One region of the Bradyrhizobium sp. HKCCYLRH2047 genome, then DNA from elsewhere that is predicted to be linked to it. Evidence: predicted binding sites of a transcription regulator. Region 1 holds the regulator's gene; each other region holds the start of a gene.
What was found. The regulator LexA, encoded in region 1, represses DNA repair genes until DNA is damaged. The targets are predictions, from matches to a motif close to TGTTCNNNNTGTGTTCNG.

Region 1 (7,650 bases):
CGCGATGCGATCGATACGCGCATCCGCGGGCGGCTGTCGGGCGACGAGCGGGCGATTGCCACCGCGCTGCTGACCGGCCGGCGCGACGCCATCACGCCCGATGTCAACGACGCGATGTTCATCTCCGGCCTCGGCCATGTGCTGTCGATCTCCGGCTATCACATGGCGGTCGTCGCCGGCGTCGTGTTCCTTGCCGTGCGCGCACTGCTGGCGCTGATCCCCGGCCTTGCCGTCAGCCTCCCGATCAAGAAATGGGCGGCGGCCGCGGCGCTGGTCGCGGCGGCGTTCTATCTGTTGCTCTCAGGCGCGGAGGTCGCGACCCAGAGATCGTTCTTCATGACGGCCGTGGTGCTGATCGCGGTCATGGTCGACCGCCGCGCCGTCACCTTCCGCACGCTCGCGGTCGCGGCGATGATCGTGCTGATCGCAGCCCCCGAGGCGCTGGTGCATCCGAGCTTCCAGATGTCGTTCGCGGCAACGCTCGGCCTGGTCGCGCTGGTGCAGTTCGGCCTGCCCAGGCTGTTCGCGACGCCGGACAGCTCCACGACGCAGCGCGTCGCGCTGTGGGGCGGGCGCGAGCTCGCGATGCTGCTGCTGGCCTCGCTGATCGCCGGGCTCGCGACCACGCCCTATGCCGCCTTCCATTTCCATCGTGTCACGCCGTATGGCGTGCTCGCCAATCTCGCGGCGATGCCGGTGGTCTCGGCGCTGGTGATGCCCGCCGGCCTGATGGGCCTGGTGGCGGCGCCGTTCGGCCTGGACGGCGTCTGGTGGACGCTGATGGGCCTCGGCATCGACTGGATGATCGCGGTGACGCGCTGGGTGGCGGCGCTGCCCGGCGCGGTCGGGCGCATCCCGGCCTTCGGCATCGGCCCGCTGATCCTCGCCAGCCTCGGCGTCATCGTGATCGGCCTGCTGCGCACACCGCTGCGCTGGTCGGGCGCCGTCGGGCTCGTGGTGGCCACCGCGTGGGCCGCCACGACGCCGCTGCCCGACGTGCTGATCGCCGGTGACGGGCGCGCGGTGGCGGTGCGAAGCCGTGACGGGCGCCTGCATGTGATGCGCACGGGGAAGGACGTGTTCGCCACCAAGGAGTGGCTCGCGGCCGACGCCGATGCCCGGCTGCCGGCGGATCCGTCGCTCGCCGATGGCGTCTCCTGCGACGAGGCGGGCTGCGTGGTCGCGATGGCCGACGGCCGCTTCGCCGCCCTGACCCTGCGCGCCGAGGCGCTCGCCGATGATTGCACCCGTGCCGCGCTGATCGTCACCGCGCGCGCCGCGCCGTCATCCTGCGCGGCGGCCGTGATCGATCGCGAACGGCTGCGGCAGCAGGGCGCCTTGATGCTGGTGCAGCGGGGCAAGGGCTTCACCGTGACGCCGGCGCGCGCCGGCGGCACCGACCGCCCATGGTGGCCGGCGCCCGCCGAGGCCGGCGCGTTCGACACGACGCTGACGCCGCGTGCGCCGGCCGCGCCGCTTCAGGACGCGACGCCGCCGGAGACGGAGCAGGGCGAGCAGGATTGAGCGCCGGGCAGCTCGAACGTGCCGAGATGATACTCGGTGTCACCAGGTCCATCGAACAGCGAGGGGCCTTCGACCAGCGTGAACGCGGTGCCCGGATAGCGTTGCCAGATGGCGATGTCATCAGCCGTGACCGTCAGCCAGCCGAACGCAAGCATATAGCGGCCGGGCTCGGTGATCCGTCCGGCCTTGTTCCAATCGATCTTGTTGACCACGGCGGCAAGCTCCCCCGGCACACAATGCCGGCCGAGGGATGTCTTTCCTATCCGATGCGATGCCGGGGCGTGAGATTCGCCCGAGAGGACTTTGCGCTTGCAGAACCCAAGTTGACCAAGTCTCCCACCTTCGAAAGCGCGCTCATGACCGACAGAAATGCCGACGCGCAGGCCCTCAGGTGATGCTGATGCGGCGAATCGGTGTGGCCTGCGACGTCGGCACGTCCTCGCCGATGTCCGGGCGACGCTCTGCCGGCTGCTTGCTGACCGGCAATTGCAGCACGGTGACGCGCTGGCCCTCGCAGAGCTGGGTCACCAGCACGTGGCGGCCGTCGGCGAACTCGATCGCGTCGTGATGGCGATCGGGAATGTGCGTCTCGATGCTGTTGAACTTCGCGACGCGCTCGCGGATCGTCCGGGTCCAGAGCCAGCGGCTGTCGTAGCGGACGTCCTCGGCGAAGGCCAACTCGGTGCCGGGCAGCATGCAGACTGCGACGGTCGGCTCGCTCTCCAACGCGAAGCCGCGGGTGGCGGTGCCACGGAAGGTCATCGAGATCAACGTCTCGCCGACCTTGGCGGGACGGGACGCAACCGCATGGAGGCTGTAGTCACACATCGGATCGCTCCTCGTTGAGAGATAGCCGACCCACGCTCCCCCCGGACAGGCGCAGGCCTCTATCAGAGTGGACATCGATGGTGATGTTAGCGCGCGCTTCGCGGCAATTCTGCGCTGATCTGCATCGCGTGTGCCCGCGGCCGATCACAAGCGTTTGAGCATGCCGCGCTGCACATCATGAAGTGCATTCGCGTGTGGCGTATTTTGCTGGCTGCTTCCAGCTTGGCTGGCTTCTCGCTCGGCGGCGACAGCGCGTGCGCCCGCCGCCGAGCGACCGATCCCATTCGCGATCAGTACTTGCGGTACAGCCCGACCAGCTTGCCTTGGATCTTCACCCGGTTCGGCGGCAGGATGCGCACCTCGTAGGCGGTGTTGGCCGGCTCGAGCGCGATCGATGCGCCGCGACGGCGGAAGCGCTTCAAGGTCGCTTCCTCATCGTCGATCAGCGCCACCACGATGTCGCCGGTGTCGGCGGTCTCGTTGCGCTGGATCAGCGCCATGTCACCGTCGAGGATGCCGGCATCGACCATAGAGTCGCCGCGCACCTCGAGCGCATAGTGATCGCCGTTGCCGAGCATGTCCGCAGGCACGCTGATGGTGTGGCTGCGCGTCTGCAGCGCCTCGATCGGGGTACCGGCGGCGATGCGGCCCATCACCGGCACCGCGACAGGGCGCTCGCCATCGTCTAGCGCGGGAGTGCTGGTGCGCACCTTGCCGAGATTGCCTTCGATCACCGACGGCGTGAAGCCGCGACGGTTGCCCGCGGCCTGCGACAGCTCGGGCAGCTTGATCACCTCGATCGCGCGGGCGCGATTCGGCAGCCGGCGGATGAAGCCGCGCTCCTCGAGCGCCGTAATCAGGCGATGAATGCCGGACTTCGAACGCAGATCGAGCGCATCCTTCATCTCGTCGAAGGACGGCGGCACGCCGGCTTCCTTGAGCCGCTCGTTGATGAACCGCAGAAGTTCGTACTGTTTGCGCGTCAGCATTTCGACCTGGTCCCCGGTTTGTTGTTGTCCGAGTCCAGGAGCTGCGCCTTGAGCACAAGCCGGCTGAGAGCGCCCTGGAGTCGGACCGTCATCGCGTCGCCCGCAACATACTAAAAACAAATCATGAACGGACACTATATGTTCGATGTGTGTTCCGCAATCCTAAAAATATGATGAACGGACCGGGCTTTACCGGGGAAGCGGCTCAGTTCGGCAGGCGCAGGATCTCGCACGGGCTGCCGGCAGGCGCCTTCGGCGCAAACGCCGGCCGGATCACCAGCGCCTGCGACAGCGCGAGATTGCCGAGCAGCGACGAATCCTGCTGCGTCACCGGTGTTGCGACCAGGGTGCCGTCGGCGCGCTCCTTGAGCTGCGCCCGCAGATAGTCCTCGCGCGAATCGTTCGCCCCCAACTCGCGGCCGAGCAGGGCGGTCTCGCGCGGCATCACGGCCTCGTCGCGGCCGAGCAGGCGCCGAATCAGCGGCACCATGAACAGGATGGCGCAGACATAGGACGACACCGGATTGCCGGGCAGTCCGATCACCCTGATGTCGCCGAGCCGTCCGTGCATCATCGGCTTGCCCGGCCGCATCGCGATCTTCCAGAACGCCATTTCGACGCCCTCGGCCTCCAGCGCCTGCTTGACCAGGTCGTGATCGCCGACCGAGGCGCCGCCGGTCGTGATCAGGACGTCGGCCTCTGCCGCGCGGGCGCGCCGGATTCCAGCGACCGTCGCCGCCATCGTATCCGCGGCGATGCCGAGATCGATCGGCGTCGCGCCCTCGCTGCGCACCAGCGCCCGCAGCGCGTAGCCGTTGGAATAGACGATCTGCCCCGGGCCGGGCGTCGAGCCCGGCATCACCAGCTCGTCGCCGGTGGCGAGCAGCGCCACCTTCGGCCGCCGCCGCACCGGCAGCGCCGGATGATTCATGCTGGCCGCCAGGGATAGGTCGCGGTCGCTGAGCCGGCGCCCGGCCTTCAGCAGCACCATGCCCTGGTGGAAGTCGACGCCGGCCGGCCGGATGTGCCGGCCTGTGATCGCGGCCTCGGTGATCACGACATGGCCGTCCTCGGCGATCGTGTCCTCCTGGATCACCACCGCGTCGGCGCCTGCGGGGACAACGCCGCCGGTGAAGATCCGCGCCGCCTCGCCGGGCCCGACCACGCGATCGAACGGCCGTCCCGCCGCGACCTCGCCGATCACCTTCAGCCGCGCCTTGGCCTTGGCTGCGTCGGCCGCGCGCACCGCATAGCCATCCATCGCCGACATCGCCTCGGGCGGCTGCGTCCGCAGCGCCGCGAGGTCGCGGGCCAGGATGCGGTGATAGGCCTCGTCCAGCCCGACCATTTCCTCAGCCAGCGGCTCGGTGCCGGCGAGCACCGCGGACAACGCATCGGAGACCGGCATCAGGGCCATGGGATTACCTTCGGACGAAGACGGGCAGATCGACTGAATCGCCTTCTAACCGAACGCGCACGGGGTGGCCAAGAGCCTAAGCCGCTCCCGGCTTTCCGATCGTCTGAAGGTGCGTCGCGTGGCCCGCCGCCTCACGATCGCGCGAGAAACTCTGCAATCATGCCGGGGGGGGCAGTCGCGATCTGCTCACGTGCACACGGAGTCCAGACGGAGCTATCCGGCAGCCGCGCGACAGGCGGCGCGCTCGGTGGTGTGCAGGATGTTTGCCACCATGTTCCGCAGCCAGACCGATGCGGCATCGCGGTCGAGCTGCAGCGGCCAGACCATCGAGACCGCCGGCAGCCGCAACTTCAACGGCGCCGGACAGAGCGCCAGCCCAAACCGGGGTCCGTAGAGCCTTGCCATCCGGGTCGGGATCGTGGTGATCACCGGTGACGCGGCCACCGTCGCCAGCACGCTGAGGAAATCCGAGGAGGCCGAGACCACGTTGAGCTCGGTGCCGATCTCATCCAGCGCCGCCTCCAGGCAGCCCTGCAGGCTGTTGGTCAGCGTCACCAGTGCGTGCGGAAGCGACAGATAGGCATCCAGGCCGATCGGTGTTTTCATCGCGATGCGCTTTGGATTGTAGACGCAGCTCAGCGCCTGCTCGAACAGGAACTGGGATCGGTGCCGCAGCGCCACCGCCTCGAAGCAGCCGACGCCGACATCCAAGGCGCCCTCGTCGAGCAGACGATGCACCTCGTTGCGTTCGGTCGGACGGCTGAGAAGCCGCACGCCGGGCGCCGTTCGACGCAGCTCCGCCGTGAGTTCGGGGATCAGCAGCAGCTCGACCTCGCTCGAGAATCCCAAGCGGATGGTGCGCTGCTCGGTCGCTGGGTCGAACTCCGGTGCGGCGTGCAACGCAGCCTGCATCTGAGCCAACGCCGCCCGAACCGGTCCGGCCAGCACCGCAGCCTTGGGGGTCGGCTGCATGATCGTGCCGACGCGGACGAACAGCTCATCCTGCAGCAGCACGCGAAGCGTCGACAGCGAATGGCTCATCGCCGGCTGCCCCACCTTCAGGCGCGCCGCCGCGCGTGTCACGCTGCGCTCCTGCATCAGCGCGTCGAACGCGACCAGCAGATTGAGGTCGAAGGAGCGAAGATCGAAATGATCGATGGACTGCATGAGTTGGATCGATTTGAGGAATGCATGACCTAATCGTAGATCTCGGCCCAGACAAGATCACCGTTCGGATCGAGGCCGCCAAACATGCAGGACATCACGACCTATCGCGTCGGGGACGCCACCATCAGCAGGATTTTCGAGATCGGTCTCGATGCGGTCGAGGGCGAGTTTCTGTTTCCAGGCGTGGACGCCGCCAGCATTGCCCGCGAACGCGGCCGTTTCGGGCCGGGATCGGTCGATCCGCGCACGGGATCGCTGCGCCTGAGCATCCATAGCTGGCTGGTGCGGACGCCGGAGCGCGTGGTGCTGATCGACACGGCCACCGGCAACGACAAGGAGCGGCCCGGCGCGGCCGTTCTGCATCGCCTGAACGAGCCGTTCCTCGACCGATTGCGGGCGGCCGGCGTCGCCCCCGACGATGTCGACCTCGTCCTGATGACGCATTTGCATGCGGATCACGTGGGCTGGAATACGCAGCTTGCCGATGGCCGCTGGATGCCGGTGTTTCCGAACGCCCGGCACGTTTTCTCGGGCCGAGAGCGCGCCTATGTCGCCGCCCTCTCGGCCGGCGACGGCTCGGACGCCGCGATCAGGGACGCGGCCGGGCTCGGACCCATGCTGCATCCACCGATGCCGGGGGTCTACGAAGACAGCGTGCTGCCGATCGTCGAGGCCGGCCTCGCGCGCGAGATCACGGTCGATGGCAGCGAGGTCGTCGGCGGCTTCCGTTTTGTGCCGAGCCCCGGTCACAGCATCGATCACGCCTGCATCAGCTTCAGCTCGCGTGGCGAGCGCGCGCTGTTCTGGGGCGATGTGCTGCATCATCCGATGCAGGTCGCGCATCCGGACTGGAATTCGGTCTATTGCGAATTCCCGGAGGCGGCGCGGACCTCACGGCTATGGGCGATGAACCATGCCGCGGAGACCGGCTCCCTCGTGTTCACCACCCATTTCGCCGAGTCCTCGGCCGGGCGCGTCAGCCGCGACGGCGACCGGTTTGCCTGGCACTTCGCCTGATCCGAGATGGCCATGATCGATAATGCAACGTTCTCCTCGCGCATCGTTTCCGAGCGCCGCCTGATCGAAGGTCCGGTGTCCGACGTCCAGCTTCAGCTCATCAACAAGCGCCGGCACGACCTGCAACGCTTCTCGGCCGAGCGCACGCTGGTGATGATGCACGGCGCCACCTTTTCGTCCGCGAGCCTGTTCGACGTCGCGGTCGATGATGCCTCCTTCATGGATGTGCTGGCGCAGGCCGGCTACGACGTCTGGGCCGTCGACGCGCGCGGCTACGGCGGCTCCAGCCGGCCGCCGGAGATGTCGCGCGCGCCAGAGGAAGGTTCTCCATTGGCCAATGCGCGGACCGCCGTGGACGATTTCGCTGCCGCGGTGGACTTCATCCGCCGGCATCGCGATATCCCGCGCGTCAACGTGCTCGGCATGTCCTGGGGCGCCACGATCGCCGGCATGTTCGCGAGCGCGGCGAACGCGAAGCTCGAGAAGCTGATCCTGGTGACGCCGCTCTGGCTGTCGAGCGAGCCGTTGCGCATCGACGCCGGCGGACCGCTCGGCGCCTATCGGATCGTCACCCCGCGCGCGTTCGAGGCGGCATGGCGCGGCGCCGCTCCGGAGCACGCGCGGGACAAGCTGATTCCGGACGGCTGGTTCGAGACCTGGGCGCAGGCGACGCTCGCGACCGATCCGGACTCGCCGTATCCCGACGCG
Region 2 (7,650 bases), 120 kb from region 1:
GCCGCCCCCGCCACCACGGCCATCGAGCATCGTCAGGGTCGAGTTGAAGCCCTGCAGGACGACCTCGGTCGAGTACTTCTCGACGCCGCTCTGGTCGGTCCATTTGCGGGTCTGCAGCGCGCCCTCGATGTAAACCTTGGCGCCCTTCTTCAGATACTGCTCGGCGACCTTGCAGAGACCTTCATTGAAGATCACCACACGGTGCCATTCGGTCTTTTCCTTGCGCTCGCCGGTCGCCTTGTCGCGCCACGTTTCCGACGTCGCAATGCTCAGATTGGCGATCGGCCGCCCATCCTGCGTACGCCGGATCTCGGGGTCCTTGCCGAGATTGCCGACCAGAATCACCTTGTTCACACTACCCGCCATCACCACTCTCCCGCGGTTCTCGATCATCGGACCGGCCGTCCACACCGGCCTCACGGCGTCCGGTGGCTAACCCTTCCTCTCGCGGCGGACCCTATACGGTTGCCGCGCGGTCCACCCGCCTCGTCCATTGTTTATCCACATATAGCAGGCGGACGGCCATTGTTCCAGTTTTGTTCGCGCGCCTGTGTCTACAACCGTGCGTCGAGTTCCAAGGAACCCGATGGAACCCAATGGAACCGCGAAAAAGTTCCGTCAATCACGAAAAAGCGATTAACTTTCATCAGCTTACATCGCCCCACTTCCTCCCCGCCTGTGGCTTTTGGGAGACGGTATCCAGGGTTGAATCGCGTATATTTGAGGACGGATTGGGGCCGCAAGCGTGGTCGCACCAACTTCACAGACGTGCGTCTCCGGGGACCATTTTGGAGACGCCCAAAGCGGGAGACTTGGGATGAAAAGAATTTTTCTTGGAGCTGTCAGCTTGATGGTCTTGGGGGCGCTGACGCCGGCGGGAGCCGCCGATCTCGCCGCCCGCCCGTACACGAAGGCCCCGGTGATGGCGCCCGCTCCGCTTCCGACCTGGGCCGGCTTCTATCTCGGTCTGCAGGGCGGTGGCGGCTGGGGCCGCAGCGATGAGACCTTCTTCGGTGCGCCGAATACGGCGATCTTTGCCGGCACGCAGCGTTACGACATCACCGGCGGCTTCGCCGGCGGCGTGATCGGCTACAATTGGCAGGTCGACAACATCGTGTTCGGCCTCGAGGGCGACTATCACTGGGCGGACATCGACGGCCGCTCGGCCGTGATCAACGCCGGCGTCGGTGACACCTACTTCACCAAGCTGCGCGGCTTCGGCGACATCAAGGGCCGGCTCGGCTGGGCCACGGGTCCGGCACTGCTCTTCGTCAGCGGCGGTGCCACCGTCGGCGATCTGCAGCACCGCTACGATGGCGTTCCCGGCAACGTGTTCGTGCAGAACGACTGGCGCTGGGGTTGGACGATCGGCGCCGGTGCCGAGTACATGTTCGCTCCGAACTGGTCGGCCAAGGTCGAGTACAACTATCTCGATTTCGGCAAGAGCTCGATCCAGTACTCCCCGGTCGCGACCAACCGCTCGGAGTGGAGCGACACCGTCCATACCGTCAAGGCCGGCATCTCCTACCACTTCGGTGGTCCGGGCATGTCGCGCTACTGATCGCACGCAGAAAGCGAATATGTCGAAAGGCCGGCCTCGCGCCGGCCTTTTTTTGTGTGCCAGAACCGGTACTTGCCGAGCCGTTGTGTCCTTTGGGTGACGGCTTTTTACGGCGGAAGGGGCTATCAAGGTCCGGCGGGTGGGCGTTGGTGAGAGCGTGCGTGCGGGCGTCGGACTTGGTTTGGGGAATGCGATGAGAAGGCTGTTGCTGGGGGCGACAACTTCGCTGGCGCTGGGGATTGCGCCGGCCATCGCTGCCGATCTGCCCGCGCGCACCTTCACCAAAGCGCCTGCGATGATCACAACGATCTATGATTGGAGTGGTTTCTATGTCGGCCTGAACGCCGGCGGCGCATCCTCCCGCACCTGCTGGACCAACAAGGTCAGCTTCGCAGGTGTCGCTGCGACCAACGCCGAGGGTTGCCACGATGCGACCGGCGCGCTGGCGGGCGGCCAGATCGGCTATCGCTGGCAGGCTGGCGGCTGGGTATTCGGCGTCGAAGGTCAGGGCAACTGGGCCAACCTCAAGGGCAGCAACACCAGCCAGTTCGCCCCGGCCGTGACCAACCAGACCAAGATCAACGGCATCGGCGTGTTCACGGGCCAGGTCGGCTATTCCTGGAACAACGTGCTCTGGTACGTCAAGGGCGGCGCCGCGGTCGCAAGCGAGAAGTACAACGGTCTCGCCACGGCAACGGGCGCGGCTCTCGACCAGTCCAGCGCCACGCGCTGGGGGGCTGCGGTCGGCACCGGTGTCGAGGTCGGCTTCGCCAAGAACTGGTCGGTCGCAGCCGAATACGAGCACCTGTTCATGGGCAACCGCACCCTGGGCTTCTCCGGTGTTCCCGGCGGAGCCGCGGGCCGGACCGATGCGGTCGGCCAGGACGTCGACATGGCGACGGTCCGCGTCAACTATCGCTGGGGCGGTCCCGTCGTCTCCAAGCACTGACCCTCGAGGACAGGCACTCGAAGACTGGCGCGCTCGAAGACTGGCACTCGAGGCCTGACGCGCCAGGCGCTCACCATGCGTGCCCTCGGGACAGCTCCACGATCGGCGCGACGGCCGCGATCTTTACCCGCGCTTAAGCACGTTCGACACATCCCGCCGCACGCCTGCTGCCGATCACGAGTTTAGAAAGCAGTGTCTCCTACAACCAGCCACAGGCCACCTTCGCGTGGGCCCGGATCGGAGGGATCCGGTGCGAGGACAGTTATGGGACTGGGGAGAGACGAATGCAGAAGACGACCTTGATCTTGACCGCTGGAGCCGCGGCGCTGGGACTGGCGCCGGCCTCCGCGGCCGACTTCGCGACGCGCCCTTACAGCAAGGCGCCGCCGCCGGCCTATGTCACGCCGCTGCCGAGCTGGGCCGGGTTCTACCTCGGCGTCAATGGCGGCGCCGACTGGAGCCACAACTGCTGGACGCTCAATCGCGTCGGCGGCGTGCCGGTCGTGCCGACCCAGTCCGAAGGCTGCCACAATGCCTCGAGCGGACTCATCGGCGGCCAGGTCGGCTATCGCTGGCAGGCGGCGAGCTGGGTGTTCGGCGTCGAGGCCCAGGGCGACTGGACCGACCTGAAGTCGTCGAACGCGAGCACGGCTGCGCTGGCTGCAGGCATCACCAACACCACCAAGACCGATGCGATCGGCCTGTTCACCGGCCAGGTCGGCTATGCCTGGGGCAACGTGCTCTGGTACGTGAAGGGCGGCGCGGCCGTCACCCACAACAAATACACCGGCACGGCGAATGCGGCTGCGCCCTTCCCGGTCGGCACGCTGCTGGATTCCGCCAGCGAGACCCGCTGGGGCGGCACCGTCGGCACCGGCGTCGAGTTCGGCTTCGCGCCGAACTGGTCGGTCGCCGTTGAGTACGACCACCTGTTCATGGGCTCGCGCGACATCAGCTTCCCGGCCACCGCCACCGTGCTGTCGCGCGTCGACACCATCAAGCAGGACATCGACATGGCGACCGTCCGAGTGAACTATCGATTCGGAGCGCCGATGGGCACCCGCTACTGAAAAAAGCCGCCACTCGCACGCATTCGGAAAGGCCGGCCTCCACGCCGGCCTTTTTCGTGTCAACAGCCCGGCAGCGTCGCGGCGTTTTTGTGCTAAATATATGATTTATAACGCTTTTTCGTTTCTGTGGCGGGCGCGTTACAGCGTCTCCGGGATGCCCTGTGTATGACTTGCCCATCGCTTGTCATTCCAACCTCCCGGGGGAGAATTTGATGAAGAAGTTGCTTGTGATCACGACGGCCCTCGCCGGCGTCGCGGCCGCCACGTCCGCGTCGGCGGCCGACATGGCGGCACGGCCCTACACCAAGGCGCCGCCCATGGTCGCGCAGATCCTGAGCTGGTCGGGCCTCTACGCCGGCATCCAGGGCGGCGGCGGCTGGGGCACCAGCAAGGAAACCTTCCTTGGCCGCTTCAATGCGCCGGGCTTCCTGGGCACCCAGAACTACAACACCAATGGCGGCTTCGTCGGCGGCGTGCTCGGCTACAATTGGCAGGTCGACAACGTCGTGTTCGGCCTCGAAGGCGACTATCACTGGGCCGACATCAACGGCCGCTCCGCAGTGGTCAATGCCGGCGTGGGCGACACCTTCTTCACCAAGCTGACCAGCTTCGGCGACATCAAGGGCCGCCTCGGCTACGCCGCAGGTCCCGCTCTGTTCTTCGTGAGCGGCGGTGCCGCCGTGGGCCAACTGCAGCACCGCTACGACGGCGTGCCGGGCAACGTCTTCAGCCAGACCACCACCCGCTGGGGCTACACGGTCGGGGCCGGCGCGGAATACATGTTCGCCCCGAACTGGTCGGCCAAGCTCGAGTACAACTATCTCGACTTCGGCAAGAGCGCGATCCAGTACAGCGCTTTCGCGACCAACCGCTCCGAGTGGAAGGACACCGTCCACACCGTCAAGGTCGGCCTCAGCTACCATTTCGGCGGCCCGGTCATTGCCAAATACTGATACCTGCAACCGACAGGTTCCGAGAAAGGCCGGCGAAAGCCGGCCTTTTTTGTTGCACCGATACCACCGTGCCGGCTCGCCACACACGGAACCAAGCAATTGAGTAACATAGGCTTTCTGGAACTGGGCCGTAAAAACGCGGTTTGGCCGCGAGTGTGTCTTCAGGGTGACGGTAATCCGTACGGAACCGGGCTATAGGAACCTCGTCAACTTGAACGGGTGAGTCTGTTTCGTGCGTAAGCTTATCGGTGCGATGCGGACTTCGAGGAATAAACTGGAGACTGGAATGAAGAAGATCTTGCTCGCGACCGTGGCCCTGGCCGCCCTGGCCGCTCCCGCTGCCGCCGCTGATCTCGCCGCACGCCCGACCTACACCAAGGCCCCGGTTCTCGCGCCGGTGCAGACCTGGACCGGTTTCTACATCGGTGCGATGGGTGGCTACGCCAATGAGGACGCCGACTTTGCGGCCATGAAGGGCGGCTTCGCCGGTGGCACCGTCGGCTACAACTGGCAGCAGGGTGCTGTCGTGTTCGGCCTCGAGGCCGATGCTGCCTGGGCTGACATCAATGCCTCCGTCGGCGCGCTTGGCGTGACCGCCGAATCGAAGATCCGTGACTGGGGCACCGTCCGTGGCCGCATCGGTTACGCCTTCGGCCCGACCCTGCTGTACGCCACCGGCGGTTACGCCTGGGCGGACAACCGCATCTCGCTGACGGCTCCGGGCGTCGCCGTTTCGGACAGCAAGATCCACTCGGGCTGGACCGTCGGCGCAGGCGTCGAGTACATGTTCGCCCCGAACTGGTCGCTGAAGGGCGAGTACCTCTACAAGAGCTTCGGTGGCGAGAGCTACACCTTCACCGGCCTCGGCACGCTCGCGACCGGCACGCTCAACGTGCATTCCGGTCAGGTCGGCATCAACTACCACTTCTAAGAACGTCGCCTCCGGGCCAACGCACACAGCCTCCGCTCTGCCAGAGCGGAGGCTTTTTCTTTGCGGGATCGCGCACAGGGCCGGACGGAACCGGCAGCCTCCTGCCAATCGCTGCCATTCCCTGAGCGCATTGTTGATGATTCGCTGACGGTACTGGAAATCCGGCCACGTTCTTCCTACGTTCCGACGATACCTTTTCCCTCTGGCGTCCGATGGCCGGCTCCCGGCAGAACGCGCCTGCAACAATGGCGCGGTCTCGCGCCGTGGGACGATCGTCATGGATGAAGTGCTCAAGGCCAAGCAGCGCGCGCAAGCCAACCAGTCGAGCCTGCGGGCCATCACCATCCGTGGCGCCCGCGAGCACAATCTGAAAAACATCGACGTCGAGATCCCGCGCGACAGGCTGGTGGTGTTCACCGGGCTGTCCGGCTCCGGCAAATCCTCGCTCGCCTTCGACACCATCTATGCCGAGGGCCAGCGCCGCTACGTCGAATCGCTGTCGGCCTATGCACGCCAGTTCCTGGAGATGATGCAGAAGCCGGATGTCGACCAGATCGACGGCCTGTCGCCGGCGATCTCGATCGAGCAGAAGACGACCTCGAAGAATCCGCGCTCGACGGTGGGCACCGTCACCGAGATCTACGACTACATGCGCCTGCTGTGGGCGCGCGTCGGCGTGCCCTACTCGCCGGCGACCGGCCTGCCGATCGAAAGCCAGACCGTGTCGCAGATGGTCGACCGCGTGCTGGCGCTGCCCGAAGGCACCCGCCTCTATCTGCTGGCGCCGGTCGTGCGCGGCCGCAAGGGCGAGTACAAGAAGGAACTCGCGGAATATCTCAAGAAGGGCTTTCAGCGCGTCAAGATCGACGGCACCTTCCATGAGCTGGCCGAGGCGCCCACGCTCGACAAGAAGTTCCCGCACGACATCGATGTCGTCGTCGACCGTATCGTCGTGCGCCCCGATATCGGCCAGCGCCTGGCGGAGAGCTTCGAGACCGCGCTGAAGCTCGCCGAGGGCTTGGCCGTGATCGAGTTCGCGGATGCAGCCCCTTCCTCGTCATCACCGGGCCGCGCCGAAGGCGCGAGACCCGGTGATCCATCCTCTTCGAAGGAGATGGATGGCCGGGTCAAGCCCGGCCATGACGAGAAGAAGAAGGTGGCCAAGATCCACGACAAGAGCGGGCCCGAGCGCATCCTGTTCTCGGAGAAGTTCGCCTGCCCGGTCTCCGGCTTCACCATCCCCGAGATCGAGCCGCGGCTGTTCTCGTTCAACAACCCCTACGGCGCCTGCCCGGAATGCGGCGGCCTCGGCGTCGAGCAGCATGTCGATGCCGACCTCGTCATTCCCGACAAGGACGTCACGCTGCGCAAGGGCGCGATCGCGCCCTGGGCCAAGTCGTCGTCGCCCTACTACCTGCAGACGCTGACCGCGCTCGGCAAGTTCTACAAGTTCACGCTCGACACCAAGTGGAAGGACCTGCCGAAGAAGACGCAGAACGCGCTGCTGCACGGCTCCGGCGACGACGAGATCAAGTTCACCTATGAGGACGGCGTCCGCGCCTACGACACCAAGAAGCCGTTCGAGGGCGTCATCACCAACATCGAGCGCCGCTTCCGTGAGACCGAGAGCGAATGGGCGCGCGAGGAGCTCGGCAAGTACTTCAACGACGTGCCCTGCGCCGGCTGCAAAGGCTTCCGGCTGAAGCCCGAGGCGCTGTGCGTCAAGGTCGGCGGCAAGCACATCGGCGAGATCAGCGATCTCTCCGTCAAGGCTGCCGGCGAATGGTTTGCCGAGGTGCCGAAGGCCCTGAACGCGCAGCAGACCGAGATCGCCACCCGCATCCTCAAGGAGATCCGCGACCGCCTGACCTTCCTGCTCGATGTCGGCCTGAACTACCTGACCCTGGCGCGCTCCTCCGGCACCTTGTCCGGCGGCGAGAGCCAGCGCATCCGCCTGGCCTCGCAGATCGGCTCGGGGCTGACGGGTGTGCTCTACGTGCTGGACGAGCCGTCGATCGGCCTGCACCAGCGCGACAATGCCCGCCTGCTCGACACGCTGAAGCGGCTGCGCGACCTCGGCAACACCGTGATCGTGGTCGAGCATGACGAGGATGCCATTCGCCTCGCCGACTACGTGCTCGACATCGGCCCCGGCGCCGGCACCCATGGCGGCAACATCGTCGCCG
Region 3 (7,650 bases), on a different contig from region 1:
CGGCCTCGCCTTTGGCGGCCTGCGCGCCGAGACCTTCGGTCTTTCGGAATCGCACACCACGGTCGGCTGGACGCTCGGTGCCGGCACCGAATTCGGCCTGGCGCAGAATTGGACCGCGAAGATCGAGTATCTCTACGTCGATCTCGACAGCAGCAATTTCGTGATCACGGGGGCGAAGAACGACTATCGGTTTGGAATTGTGCGCGCAGGCATCAACTTCCACTTCTGATGGCAACGAGGGAATAGGAAGAAGAAACGTCCAACGACAACCTCCCGGCCGCTCGCGCGGCCGGGATTTTTTTGTCGGAGCCCTCCGTGCAATCGCGCATTATCGCGCGCGGCCTGCACGTACGAGCCGGCAATGCTGTGCACGCACACAGGCGCTGCCGACAGCTTCCAAACCAACGAAGAGGTGGCGTCGAGGCGCCTCCGGTTGCACTCACGCCGGCGCGTGAATGACCGCCAGGCGGGCTCGTCCTAAGACGATAGCACCAGGTTCACCGCTTTCGGGCCCTTGCCCTTCTTGTCCGGCTCGACCTCGAAGCTGATCCGCTGTCCTTCGGTCAGGTCCTTCAGGCCCGCGCGCTCCACCGCCGTGATGTGCACGAACACGTCGCGTCCACCGTCGTCCGGCTTGATGAAGCCGTAGCCGCGTTCACCGTTGAAGAACTTGACCGTCCCAGTCATGGCCATCGGGAAACTCCTCCCCCGCAATGCTTCCTCCACTGCGCGCCCTGCGCAGCGTCCGACCGGACATCACTTTGATCGGAAAGCGTTGGCCACCTTAACGCCCAGCGCTCGCCGCGCCGGATCGCCGGATCTTGTTAGGCCTTGATCACCCCGCCGCAACCATTCGCGGAAGCGGAACGTAAAGCCAGTCTTACAATCGGACACAATAATACGGTTCCGCGCCGATTGACTACGGCTTTTCGACCAGTAGCCGTTTCAAGCTTTGGGGAATTCGATTCGGAAGCGCGCCGCGCCGCCCTGGCCGAGCGGCTTCTGCAGTTCCTGCAGGATGAGCTTCAGCTCGTCATGCAATGTCCAGGGCGGGTTGACGATCAGCAGTCCGGTCGAGGTCAGCGCCTCGCCTTCGATCTGCGGTGCAACACTGAACTCGACCCGCAGCACCTTGCCGGTTGGCTTGGCCGCGGCCGCGAGCGCCGCGATGCGATCGCTCAGCTCTTCGGTGGCGCGCCGGCTCTTGGCGGGGTACCACAGCACGTAGATACCAGTGGTCCATTTCGCGAAGGCCGCGGCAAAGCGGTCGGCGAGCCGCTCGAACTCATCCTTCGCCTCGAACGCCGGATCGATCAGCACCACGCCCCGGCGCTCGTTCGGCGGCACGAAGGCGGGCAGGGCGACCCAGCCGTCGAGATCGACGACGCGGGCCTGGGTGTCGCGGCGCAACTGATCGATCAGCTGCTTGCGGGGGATCGGCGCCAGCTCGCACAGGGTCATGCGGTCCTGCGGCCGCAGCAGCGCGCGCGCGATCAGCGGCGAGCCGGGATAGGCGACGAGCTCGGCCGTCGGATTGAACGATCGGACGATATCCAGATAGGGCTGGACCAGCGCATAGACCTGATCCGACAGCCGCGCCTGCAGCAGGCGGGCAATGCCGGTGAGGAACTCGCCGCTGCGGGTCGCCTCGTCGCCGGTGAGATCGTACAGGCCAGCGCCGGCATGGGTGTCGATCACCCGGAATGCAGCGGGCTTCTCCTGGAGGTAGACCAGGATGCGCGTCAGCACGATGTGCTTGATGACGTCGGCGAAGCCGCCGGCGTGAAAGGCGTGTCGGTAGTTCATGCCGTCCGGGTTACGCCGTTCCATGCCAAAAGGGTACCCCGTCGATGCGCCGCATGCCCTTTCGGAGAGCCGCGGATCAGCGCCGCCGCAACAGGGCCACAGGCCGACGCGCTGCGGTCGCCCGATTCGCAGTCGCTAGCCGCCGCGGACCGGCGGCATGTTGACCTCGTCGCGCCGGCAGGCCTGCCGGTCGATCTCGTCGCAATTGCGAAACTCGAGATCCTTCGACAGGCAGATCCGGACCTCGCTCAGCCGGGTGCGATTGCAGGTGACGGCAATGCCCGATGTCGTGAGCTTGGGGTTGGCCTTGATGAAGGCTTCCTCAACCGCCGCCGGCGCCACTGTCTTGGCTTCCGCGAGATCGAGAAATTCCGGCGGGATCTTGATGGCGGCCCGCGCCTTGCGGATGGCTTCGAAGTAGGCCTTCGCCGACACGCCGGCGCAGGTGCCGTGCTTGTCCCACTCGTTGTAGATCAGGCCCGGCGCCGGCATCAGGTCGAGCATCGATGTCATGATGTTGCGCGGCAGGCGCGGCGCCGGCTGCTCGCAATATTCGGGGTAGCCGTTCTCGTATTGCGGCCACAGCCCGTGCACGACGAACGAGTAGGGCCGGCCGGTGCACTGTTGGGACCGGCTGCCGCGGCCGCCGCGCTCCTCCGCCTCGGCACAGTACGAGGGCGACCACGACAGCGAGAGAACGTAGAAGTCGAACGCGCCCGGCGCATTCTGGCGCCGGTCCTGCGCCGCGGCGGAGCCAGCCGCGAGCACACCGAGCAAGAGGGCAAAGCAGGCGATCGTTCTGGACAACAGGACGGCAGGTCGGCGCAGGCAATCGAACATGGCATACTCCCCGGACAATGCCAGGAGCCTACCAGCGCGCGGGAACATTTCAAGAACAAAAATGGCTGCCCCGAGGCAGCCATTGGTCAGCTGGCCGCTCGCGCGAGCGGGCGATGCGCCGGGAAAGGCGAATCAGGGCTTGGCGGCGCGGCAGGCCGGATTGAAGGCCCAGTTGCGATCGAGGCCGACGACGCAGAACTCGACGCCCTGGTCATAGCCGGCGAAGCCGCCATCCTCGATGATCGAGAAGTTGACGGTGCGCGCCTTGCCGTCGCTGATCATCACGCTGCCGGTGCAGAAGCGGCGCGGGATGTTGTCGGACTGCCAGGGCCGGAAGGCGATCTCATGGACATTGGCGACGCCGGTAATCGTCAGCGAGGAATTCCAGAAGGTGCTCTCCTTGTCCTGGAATCGCGAGACGATGGTCGGAATGGCCGCCTCGCAAGGCGCGACCCGGCCGTCATATTTCGGACCGGACAGCCAGAAGTTCATCTCGAGCGGGTTGGCCGCCTGGACCGGCGCGGTCGCGACCGCGAGCAGCGCGCCGCATGCGGCACCGAACGTCTTGAAAGCTGAGCTGAAGTCGCGCATGGGCCGTCCGCAAGGCTGATCCGGGAGCGTGGACCGTGCCGCGGTGGCCACAGGAGGTCAAGTGCAACGCGGCAACACTCCACGATTAGTCCTGTTAACCCGGGGCCGGTGTTCTTTTCTTGACCGCACGGGACCTTTAGAATGGCAGGCCAGATCGAGGAGAATGCAATGCGGACGCTGATGGCCGGATTCGTGAAGACTGCAGGCCTGGTGGCCGCTGGGATGGTTCTGGTTGCCGCGTCCGCCCAGGCCGACGTGGTGCCGCCCTTCAAGGGCAACGACACCGGCGGCATCATCGCCTATCAGCTGGCCCAGACCACCGATGCGCGCCAGCTCGCGGTCGACCACTGCGCCTCCTACGGCAAGGTCGCGAAGTTCGGCGCCGTCGATGCGCGCTACGGCGGCTACGTCTCGTTCTCCTGCCGCTGGGTACCGTACGGCTCGGCGCAGCGGCCGCTGCGGACGCTCTACTGACCTTCCATCAACTGCCGTTCTCCTAATTGCCATCTTTTGGCGGCATTCGCTCTGGCATCGATCAACGAGCCGGAACGGGGGCACATGACCTGCACACGCATCGCAATCGGGCTGTTGGCCTGCTGCCTCCTGGGCGTGACCGCGAGCCATGAGGCTCGGGCCGTCGACCTGCCGGTGCGCAAGGCCGGCCTGTGGGAGCTGAAGATGATCAGATCCGGCGGTCAGCTGCCGGAGGCGACGATTCAGCACTGCACCGACGCGGCCACCGACAAGGAGATGAACAACTTCGCCTCTCCGATGGCGCAGCAGGTCTGCTCCAAGCAGGATATCCAGAAAACCGCGACCGGCTACGTCTCCGATTCGGTCTGCAATTTCGGCGGCATCAATACGACGTCGCATGCCGACATCACCGGCGATTTCAACTCGGCCTATACGGTGAAGACGATGTCGCGAGTCACGGGCGGTGCCGCCGGCACCGGGGTGAAGGACACCGCGATGACGATCGAGGCCAGATGGCTCGGCGCCTGCAAGCCCGACCAGAAGCCCGGGGACATCGTGATGCCCGGCGGCATGAAGATGAACGTCAAGGACATGGCGAAGCTGAAGGCCCTGATCCCGGGCGTGAAGCAGTAGGCGGGCGCTCGTTGCGCGTGATGGGCGCAGCGACGTGGACCGTCGCTCATTCGCGGACGCAAACCACGATCTTCCCGATATGCCGGCCCGTCTCCATGCGGGCATGCGCATCGGCCGCCTCGGACAGGCGATAGGTGCTGTCGATGTGCGGCCGAATGGCCGTTCCGAGAAGAGGCCAGATCCGCTGCCGCAGCTCGGTCGCGATGCGCCGCTTGAGATCGAGCGACGTCGACCGCAGGAGCGCGCCGGTGATGCTGGCCCGGCGCGCCATCAGGCTGCGCAGCGGCACCGCCAGCTCCTTGCCCTGTCCAGCCGAGAGCTGGGCGATCCGTCCGCCCATCGCGAGCGCCGCAAGGTCCTGGGCGATGTGGGCGCCGGCGGAGGTGTCGAGGATGCAGTCGACCCCGCGCGTCCCCGTCGCCGCGCGGATCTGCTCGGCGAGATCGGGATCGGCATAGTCGAACACGGCGCTGCAGCCGAGCCTGAGTGCCAGGGCGCGCTTCTCCGCGGTGCCGGCGGTGGCCATGACGGGATGTCCCAGCGCGCGCAGCAGCTGGATCGCGATCGTGCCGACGCCGCTGCCGCCGCCGTGAATCAGGGTGGTCTCGCCGGGCGCCATGCGCATCAGCTCGAAGAAGTTGAACCAGGTCGTGAACAGCGCCTCGGGCAGGGCGGCGCCCTGGATCCAGTCGAGGCTGCTCGGCAGGTCCAGCGCAAGATGCTGATCGGTGGCGACGTATTGCGCGTAGGAGCCGCCGTCGGTCAGCGCCATCACCGCTTGACCCAGCCGTTCCGGGGAAACGTCGGCGCCGCAGGCCACGATGCGCCCCGAGGCTTCCAATCCCGGTATGGGATTGGGCTCCCGCGACGGCCCGGCAGCGCGCTGGTTGCAGTCGTGACGGTTGATGCCGGCGGCGGCGACCTCGATCAGGACGTCGTCGGGGCCGAGCCGCGGGACCGGCCAGTCCTGTCGCTCTGACAGGACCTCCGGGCCGCCCGCGGCGGTGATGATGACGGCGCGCTGATCGTCCGGAATCATGTGTGGTCGCTCATGTGCTCACTTGCCGACCAGGCCGCACTTGCTGCGGTCGAGCGGACGAAACGCCTGATCGGGGGCGATCTTCGTCACCAGCTTGACGAAGTCCCAGGGGCCCTTCGATTCGGCGGGAGTCTTGACCTGGACGAGGTACAGGTCGTGCACCATGCGCTGGTCGTCGCGGATCTGACCGTGGTCCGCATAGGCGTCCGAGACCGGTGTGGATTTCATCTTCGCCATCACCGTTGCGCCGTCGTCGCTGTCCGCATCCTTCACCGCCTGCAGAAAGTGCCGCACGGCCGAGTAGACTCCGGCCTGGATCTGTGACGGCATCGCCTTGCGGCGCGCGTAGAACGCGTCGGAGAAGCGGCGCGCGGCGGGGGAGGCGTCCTCGAAGAAGCTGGTGACGATGAGATCGCCCTGCGTCGCCTTGAGGCCGATGGCTTCGATGTCGACGTTCTGGAACGACATCGGCACGATCTTCATCCCCTGGGCCGCAAGCCCGAATTCCTCGGCCTGCTTGATGGCGGTGGCATTGTCGCCGGCGACGTTGAGCGCCAGGATCTTGGCGCCGGAGGCCTGGGCCTGCAACAGGAACGAGCCGTAATCCGGCGTGCCGAGCTGCGCCTTGACGCTGCCGGCGACCGTGCCGCCGAGCTCGGCGATGCGGGCGCGCGCGGTCGCCTCGACCGAATGGCCGAACGCATAGTCGCCGGTGATGAAGAACCACGGCTCCTTGCTGGTCTGCATGATGCCCGAGACGACGGCGGTGGCGGTCGAATAGGCGTCGTGCGTCCATTGCACCGAGGTCGGCGCGCACGCCTCGTCGGTGAGCTGGTTGGCGCCGGCCCCCGAGACGAGGAAGATCCTGCCGTTGCTGCGCACCAGCTCCTGGACGCCGAGCGCCGCGCCGGAGCTGCCGCCGTCCGCGATCGCCTGCACGCCGTCCTGTTCGAACCAGCGCCGGGCGATCGCGACCGCGATATCCGGCTTGTTCTGGTGGTCCGCCTGAAGGATCTCGATCGGCCTGCCGTTGATGTTGCCGCCGAATTCCTCTGCGGCCATCCGTGCCGCTTCCACCGAGCCGGGCCCCATCGCGGTCGCAAAGATGCCGGTCATGTCGGTGAGCACGCCAATCCGGATGGCTTTCCCTTTGATGTCCGCCTGCGCGGATGAGCCTGCAAGCAGCAACAGCGCGGCGATGCCCGCTGTGAGACGTCGCGACATGATGATCCTCCCCGGATTCAACGATTTTGTTTGTTATGTCGTGTTTGGTTGGTACGCCGCGCGGTTCCGCGAGGCGGAGACGTCAGGCCGCCGGTTCGGCGGCCACGGGATTGCGCAGTACGCCGATGCCCGAGATCTCGACCTCGACCGTATCGCCGGGCTTCATGAACAGTGGCGGGGTGCGCTTGAAGCCGACGCCTCCCGGCGTGCCGGTGACGATCACGTCGCCCGGCAGCAAGGTCATGATCTCCGAGCAATAGACGATCAGATCAGGCACGTCGGTGATGAGCAGGTCCGTGGTGGTCCGCTGCACGGTCTCGCCATTGAGGCGGGTCTGCAGCGTCAGCCTGGACGGGTCGGGAATTTCGTCGGCGGTGACGAGCCAGGGGCCGAACGCGCCGGACTGGTCGAAGGTCTTGCCCGACAGGAATTGCGACGTATGGCGCTGCCAGTCGCGGATGCTGCCTTCATTGTAGCAGGAATAGCCGGCGATGTGCGTGAGCGCGTCCTCGCGCCGGACATGCCGGCCGGCTTTCCCGATCACGAGCGCGAGCTCGCCCTCGTAGTCGAAATGATCGGAGACAGCAGGGCGAACGATCGGTTGCAGATGTCCCACCTGGCTGGTCGGAAAGCGCGCGAACAGCGCCGGCTTCTCGGTGACGGTTCGCCCGGTCTCGGCGACGTGGTCGCGATAGTTCAGGCCGACGCAGATGATCTTGCCGGGATCGGGAATGACGGGCGCAAAGGCGATCGCGTCGAGCGGATAGTCGGCCGGTTCGGAGGCGAGCAGCGCGGCGGCGTCGCCGAGCGCATGGGCCTCAAGCAGCGCGCGCAGGCTCTTCGACGACAGCCGCCGGCCGAGGTCGACGACGCCGTCGCCTTTCACTACGCCGTAGCCGGCACGACCGTCGATGACAAAGGAAACCAGCTTCATACGTGAACCCTCTCAAAAGGAACGAAAACGCTCAGGCCGCGTTCGGCAGCGGTGTGAGGAAGGCGAGGCCTGACAACAGCACCGCGGGATCTTCGCCCGTGCGGACAGC

Region 2: the regulator LexA is predicted to act here: its motif matches at 5,633-5,650, upstream of uvrA (excinuclease ABC subunit UvrA).
Region 3: the regulator LexA is predicted to act here: its motif matches at 2,687-2,704, upstream of ACQR1D_RS19870 (ribonuclease T2 family protein).

The regions. Positions count from the first base shown of each region.
Region 1 covers NZ_JBNPUM010000006.1:145,511-153,160, forward strand. The annotation lists gene ACQR1D_RS16380 (ComEC/Rec2 family competence protein) at 1-1,524, shown strand, start outside; gene ACQR1D_RS16385 (hypothetical protein) at 1,479-1,736, opposite strand; gene ACQR1D_RS16390 (hypothetical protein) at 1,912-2,352, opposite strand; gene lexA (transcriptional repressor LexA) at 2,643-3,341, opposite strand; gene ACQR1D_RS16400 (molybdopterin molybdotransferase MoeA) at 3,547-4,758, opposite strand; gene ACQR1D_RS16405 (LysR family transcriptional regulator) at 4,972-5,925, opposite strand; gene ACQR1D_RS16410 (MBL fold metallo-hydrolase) at 6,010-6,942, shown strand; gene ACQR1D_RS16415 (alpha/beta hydrolase) at 6,955-7,650, shown strand, end outside.
Region 2 covers NZ_JBNPUM010000006.1:266,137-273,786, reverse strand. The annotation lists gene ACQR1D_RS16995 (single-stranded DNA-binding protein) at 1-366, opposite strand, end outside; gene ACQR1D_RS16990 (outer membrane protein) at 818-1,561, shown strand; gene ACQR1D_RS16985 (outer membrane protein) at 1,755-2,510, shown strand; gene ACQR1D_RS16980 (outer membrane protein) at 2,795-3,580, shown strand; gene ACQR1D_RS16975 (outer membrane protein) at 3,793-4,533, shown strand; gene ACQR1D_RS16970 (outer membrane protein) at 4,820-5,464, shown strand; gene uvrA (excinuclease ABC subunit UvrA) at 5,742-7,650, shown strand, end outside.
Region 3 covers NZ_JBNPUM010000008.1:99,847-107,496, forward strand. The annotation lists gene ACQR1D_RS19855 (outer membrane protein) at 1-229, shown strand, start outside; gene ACQR1D_RS19860 (cold-shock protein) at 478-693, opposite strand; gene ACQR1D_RS19865 (23S rRNA (adenine(2030)-N(6))-methyltransferase RlmJ) at 946-1,806, opposite strand; gene ACQR1D_RS19870 (ribonuclease T2 family protein) at 1,942-2,646, opposite strand; gene ACQR1D_RS19875 (hypothetical protein) at 2,779-3,237, opposite strand; gene ACQR1D_RS19880 (hypothetical protein) at 3,406-3,711, shown strand; gene ACQR1D_RS19885 (DUF3617 domain-containing protein) at 3,796-4,344, shown strand; gene ACQR1D_RS19890 (NAD(P)H-quinone oxidoreductase) at 4,391-5,383, opposite strand; gene ACQR1D_RS19895 (ABC transporter substrate-binding protein) at 5,402-6,607, opposite strand; gene ACQR1D_RS19900 (fumarylacetoacetate hydrolase family protein) at 6,690-7,541, opposite strand; gene ACQR1D_RS19905 (bifunctional 3-(3-hydroxy-phenyl)propionate/3-hydroxycinnamic acid hydroxylase) at 7,573-7,650, opposite strand, start outside.